Regions from separate parts of the Trichocoleus sp. ST-U1 genome, predicted to be linked through region 1. Evidence: predicted binding sites of a transcription regulator. Region 1 holds the regulator's gene; the other holds the start of a gene.
The links. The regulator NtcA, encoded in region 1, controls nitrogen genes in cyanobacteria. The targets are predictions, from matches to a motif close to TTTGTANNNNNNNNTACAAA.
Positions count from the first base shown of each region.

Region 2: the regulator NtcA is predicted to act here: its motif matches at 1,195-1,214, upstream of NDA06_RS20205 (TIGR00300 family protein).

Region 1 is NZ_JAMPJZ010000051.1:1,506-4,618, reverse strand. Features, by position in the region: gene NDA06_RS17500 (DUF3084 domain-containing protein) at 1-826, opposite strand, end outside; gene ntcA (global nitrogen regulator NtcA) at 1,074-1,745, opposite strand; gene fabI (enoyl-ACP reductase FabI) at 2,125-2,901, shown strand; gene hisB (imidazoleglycerol-phosphate dehydratase HisB) at 3,055-3,113, shown strand, end outside.
Region 2 is NZ_JAMPJZ010000068.1:8,161-11,273, forward strand. Features, by position in the region: gene NDA06_RS20205 (TIGR00300 family protein) at 1-1,128, opposite strand, end outside; gene NDA06_RS20210 (GDSL-type esterase/lipase family protein) at 1,347-2,030, opposite strand; gene NDA06_RS20215 (hypothetical protein) at 2,152-2,421, opposite strand; gene NDA06_RS20220 (HEAT repeat domain-containing protein) at 2,579-3,113, shown strand, end outside.

The sequences.
Region 1 (3,113 bases):
ATAAGGCTTTGTCTCGCTGGGCAATTTGCTCGTCGCGATCGCTCAGGCTCTTCCGAAAGGCAGCAAGTTTCTCATCAAGTTCGACAAGGGCTTGATCCCGCTTGAGAATTTGCTCATCGCGTTGGCTAATTGCTCGGTCTTGCTGGGCAATTTTTTGGTCGCGCTGAGTCACTTTCGCTTTGAATTCAGTAATTTCAGCTCTGACTTGATTTCGCTGCTGGAGGAGTTCTTGGCGTTCTGCTTGAAGTTGTTGGATTTCGGAACGTAGCGTCTTGGCTTGCCCTGAGACAGATGTAAGCTGTTTTTGGGTTTGCTGAAAGCTGCTGGCAACCCGGGTCAGTTCGCTTTGAGTCTGATTTAGTTGCGCCTCCGTCTGGCCTTGTTTAGCCAGCGCAGCTGCCAAAGATCGATTAATCGCATCTAAGCGCTGCTGAGCGACAGATTGCTGGGTGCGAGCTTGAGCGAGTTCCTTCTCTACTTGCTCTTTTTGGGCGGCGGTTTTAGCAAGTTCGCTTTCGGTTTTCCGTTTCTGCTCGTTCGCTTTAGCAATATCCTTACTTGCTGTCTTGAGTTTTTTCTGCACTTCTTGGAGTCTAAAAACTCCAATCCGCAATTGTTCGCTGGTCGCGAAGATGATTGTTAGTGTTGAGGCAGAAATCGTTAGCCCTGTCAGAATCGTTACCAAAACAGCTGTTTTGCGGGGACGCAGATTGAACAACGACAGGCGTGCTTTTCCCACGCGCGTGCCAATGCGATCGCCTACCGTTGCGATGACGCTTCCCAACACTAAAATAGACAAAATCAGGAAGAGCGCACTGTCGGTCATTGTCTGCTACAGTCATTCCAGTTACAGCCTATCGCATCGCAGGCTAGAGAAAGGGTTAACAGGAATTAAAGATCGAAGGTGAAATCGGAAAGGTTAAAGGTTGGAAGGTTGAAAACTATCCGCTTAAAACCTGACACCTTTTAACTCAACTCCCGACTAAATGTTAAAACTGGATAACCTGCTCGCGCTACCATGCCGTTTTAACCAACAACCTAACCTACAACCTGACGAGAGCCTCTAGCTGTTTTCAAGTAAACTGCTGACTCAGTGTAACTGGGTTGTGTACCGTAATTTTTTTCTTGTGGATAGAAATCATTTTTTCCTCCCGCAAATCTCCCAGTAAGCGGGTGACAGTTACCCTGGTGGAGCCGATTGCTTCTGCGATCGCTTGATGAGAAAGCTTCAGATCGATCGTAATTCCATTGGCGGTAGGAACGCCAAAATCACGGCACAGAATCAATAGAAAACTCACCAAGCGCGATCCCATATCTCGGTGAGCTAATGTCTCAATCATCATTTCTGTTTGCAAAATGCGCGAAGAAAGCCCTCGCAGCATCAACATCGATAGCTCCGGATTATCCTTGAGCGATTGCTCTACCTGATCGATCGGTGCCGAAAGCAGCTCCACTGGCGTAAATGCTACAGCGTGATAAAACCGATCCGAACGATGCCCTGTAATTAAGGACAGTACTCCAAAAACGCTGTTTTCTCGCAGCAGCGCCACGGTAATTTCTTCCCCAGCTTCATACACGCGAGACAGCTTTACTGCACCTTTGAGCAAAAAGTATACCCGTTCAGCCGGGTCTCCTGGGAAAAAGATCGTCTTGCCCCGCTCAAAAGTTTCCACCACGGGTGGAAACGCCCCACCTCCCAGTTGACGGAACACAGCTGCTAGCGGTCTATCTTGCGTCACTGCCACTTCCTTTTTCCTAAATGCTGCCCTACAGACTTCTGCAACTTTCTGTCGGAGGAACTTTAACCATAGCAAAACAACTATGAGAGTTTTCTGACATTAGACACAGATAAACTGACTTCCAAGCGGTTTTTGTGCTATTTGATACAAAATTTTAAAGTAGTTTCCCCGGCTACCTTCTTTAGTTCTCTCCCTGCTCAAGGCAAGTAAGATTATGACGGAAAATGTTGATATCTTGACAGTATCTGCGCTATCGGGTGGGATGCATGGTGAGTAAGGAGGCACGCTCCTTACCCGTACTAGACAGCCTTGCTCCGGGCGATCGCGATCTTGAATACTCCCCTAAATCGGATATCCTCTAATATTGCCTTCAAAATCGACATTTATGCTAGATTTAACCGGAAAAAACGCCCTTGTCACCGGCATTGCCAACAATCGATCGATCGCCTGGGGGATTGCTCAGCAACTGCACCAAGCGGGTGCGAATCTAGGAGTGACTTACCTGCCAGACGACCGAGGCCGCTTTGAAAAAAAAGTGGCAGAGTTGGTAGAACCCCTCAACCCCAGCTTATTTTTACCCTGCGATGTCCAGAATGAGACCCAAATTCAGTCTACATTTGACGCCATCCGCGATAAGTGGGGCAAGCTAGACATCCTGATCCATTGTCTTGCTTTTGCGAACAAGGAAGATTTATCAGGTGATTTTAGCAACACTACCCGCGCTGGCTTCACCCAAGCTCTAGAAATTAGTACCTATTCTCTGGTGCAACTTGCTGGGTCAGCAAAACCACTGATGACAGAAGGTGGCAGCATTGTCACGCTGACTTATCTAGGCGGCGTTAAGGTGATCCCCAACTACAACGTCATGGGAATTGCCAAGTCTGGATTGGAAATGAGTGTCCGTTACCTGGCATCTGAATTAGGTCCACAGAATATTCGCGTGAATGCAATTTCGGCAGGTCCCATCCGCACTTTGGCATCGTCGGCGGTAGGTGGCATCCTGGATATGATCCATCACGTTGAGGAAGTAGCACCCCTGCGACGCACTGTAACTCAGAAAGAAGTGGGAAATGCGGCTGCTTTCTTGTGTAGCGATTTGGCAAGTGGCATTACAGGTCAGGTGCTGTATGTCGATGCGGGATACGAGATTATGGGGATGTAAAAAGAATCAAACATTAAAAATTAAAAATTAAAAAGCAAAGATTCTGCTAATTTTTAATTTTTAATTTTGCATTTTTAAGGCTTTCGCGTCTCCCAGATGCTCAGTAACGTAGGATAATAAACTTAACTTTATTTTCTTGAGTGAGCATCTGCGATGCAGGCACGCGATCGCCAATTTACACCTTCTCCAAGCATTGAACAGCTTTTGTCTCC
Region 2 (3,113 bases), on a different contig from region 1:
AGCCACCCCAGCTTGGATGACATCTTCCAGCTTGGCATCACGCTCATCTTGGGGCAAATTCACCGCACCCAAATCGATAAGCTGCGACAAAATCGCTTCCATCACATCATGGGAAGGAGCCGACACTTTCACCTCCGCAGAGGAGGTACTTTGCCGTTGCTCTCCCAGACTGAAGTTGAGAACCTGGAAGCTGCCCCCATTTTCTACGACTAAATCTAAAGCACGGTTGATTAAGCCGGAGTCCAGCAAATGCCCTTCTAGACGAATCGTGCGGCTTTCCACTGAGACATTGGCATGGACTTCTTCTCGGACGGGTTCCGTCACCCGCAGCGTCAGGCACTTAGCAGCGCCACCAGCTTTCAAAAATTCTGTCAGCGGCGTTTCGATGACTTGGAATCCAACATCGGCAAGGCGTTTTTTGAGTGCCTCACTCGCCTTATTCATCACCACAACGTGGTCAATATTCACAGCGTTGCAGGCGAAGTTCACTGCATCCGCTTCCTCAATGGCAATCCGCTTCTCCGGAGCAACTCGCATTTCAATCAAGCGGTTGGTGTAAGAATCAAATGCGGGGGGATAGTAGAGCAAATAGCCGCCACTCAAGGGACAGAAGCAGGTATCGAGATGATAGAACCGCTCATCCATCAGTCGCAGCGATAGCACTTCGATGTCGAGCCACTTTGCCAACAACGGGTGAGAATCGAGTTCTGAGCGGAAGCCGTATCCCGCCCACAACCAGCGCCCCTCTCGATCCAGCAGCGCATCGCCCGCGCCTTCAAACGGCAAGTCTTTAGGCAGTTCATGCACCTTATAGCCTTTTTCCTCAAACCATTGCTTGAAATAAGGCTCCTCACCCTGCCGCTCTTTGTGGAAGAAGCGGCTCAGGACGACGGTATCTCCCAGCACCAGCCCAGCATTGGCTGTAAACACCATGTCAGGCACACCGCGTTGGGGTGCAACCAAATCGACAATGGCGTGATCTTTGAGGACGTAGTGAAGTTTTTGCCATTGCTCGACGGCGCGATCGCGCGAGGATTTGTGAATATTGCCCTCCATCCAGGGATTAATCACATAATCCACGTCGTAATGGTCGGGAGCGCACATGAGGAAGCGGATCGAGGAGGTCATAAAAGAATCTCAAGTGAAATAGACAAGGGCAAACTCTTATTGGATACAGACTTTCTACGATCCAATTCTGTAGGACTTGTTACGAAATCTTTACCTCTTATTCGTAACAGCGAAAGTCAGCTCTAGAGGCTAATGTCTATTTTATTCCTTTACAACCAAAGAGACTTGACAAAAAGCGATTTATGGGAAATTTTTAACAGTTTTAGTGCAAATCGCTCCTATGTTTGATTAGCACTCCGTCGATATTGCAACAAGGTTGGAGGCCAAGTAGCTTGGGCTAATAAGGGCTGTAAATTTTTAGCAACGCGGGAGGCTAAAAGCTGGTGTCCGGCGGCATTTGGATGAATGATATCCTCCTGCCGATTTTTCGGATTATCGACAATTCCAGTTAAAACCTGCGGAATTAAATAAGCTTGTGTATCTTTAGCAACACGCTGATAAAGTTCGTCATATTCATCTTCTATGTAGCCGAGATTGATTCCTAGCAGCACAACAATTGCTTTTTGTTGTTGAATCGAAGTGACAATTTGTTGCAAGTTCTGTTCTGTCTCAGTTTTGGGAATTTTTCGCAGAAAATCATTTCCGCCTAATTCAACAATTACCAGCCAAGGTTCTGCCGCGATCGCATCTTTTTGTAAGCGACTCAACCCCATTGCGGTTGTATCGCCGCTAACACCGCGATTCAGTATTGGCAAACCGAGTTGACGACTCAGGACACTAGGAAAAGCTTCTGTCTTGTCCACCCCATATCCAGAGGCGATGCTATCGCCTAAAACAATAACTTGCTTACCAGCACCCGCTTTAAGGTTTTTGACATCATCGAAATTGTTGCTGCAACTGGTAACAACCAGTAGGGAAGCAAACAGCAAACTAAAGAACCACACCCATCGGCGTTTTTTCATACACTTTTCCAATTCAACTCAACGATATTGCAGATGGTTAGCGGTAGGGGCGAAGAAAGCGCGATCGCCTATGCCACGTAACCCAATATTATTAATGCGAATGCTTCGCCCCGCGCTTCGTCTACTGACCACTTTTTTCGGCGCGGTAAGCATCGATAATCAAATAAACGCCTTGAGCCAACATCATAAGGATGACTAATGGCAAGGATGTTCCCGACATAACTGAAATAATGCCCCCTATATCAATCAATCCTGCTTGGACAAGAAATGATACAGCGCTGGCTTTCTTAAGATTAACTGAGTCTGAGGACAGGATAAGAACAAGTAAGAGTAAAGCTTGAAGTTCTGGGTTTTCAACGATAAGTAAATATTTGAACAGGTTGGTAGTCATTTGTGGAATTACTGAACCGTACAATTCCACGAAAGCGAATCGACTGGAGAAACCGCAGAACTCATAGGGACAGATATTAAGTTACCCTTTCTGACCCTCATCAAACCGTGACGCCGCTTAAGCTATTAATATCCGCAACTGCCCTTATCCGTTGATTATGGCTGAAATCCGCAATCGCAACAGCGTCCAGGTAAACGAGGCTGGAAAGCAGAAACTCATAGAGGCTAAAGCTGCTAAACATATTTACCGTAATTATAAAAAAAGGATTTGGACGTATTTGGACATTGCTGAAGCCTCTGGAGTGGGTGAAAAGACGGTTAAGCGGTTTTTTGCGGGAGAATCTGTTGATTGTGATAATGCGATCGCGATCGCTAAATCCCTAAATTTAGAACTAGCAGAGTTAATCGATCCGAAAGAGTCGAATCCTCCAGATGCAACCCCAGAAACCCGGATTGGCTGGCGCGATATCTACCACAAAATGCTGGAGGAACAGCTGAAGCGTTACCAATTCCGGCGACAGGCGACGGGTACGGGGTTGGGGCATGAGGTGGGTATTTATGTGCCGCTGGGTTTGGTGAAACCGACAACTCAGCCTCGAAGGGGTGAGGAGTTTTGCCCATCCCCAGATGAGGGGCGGTTGCAATATCAGCTGAATGAGAAGGAAATTGAGAAGCGGTTTGAGGCGGATGCGT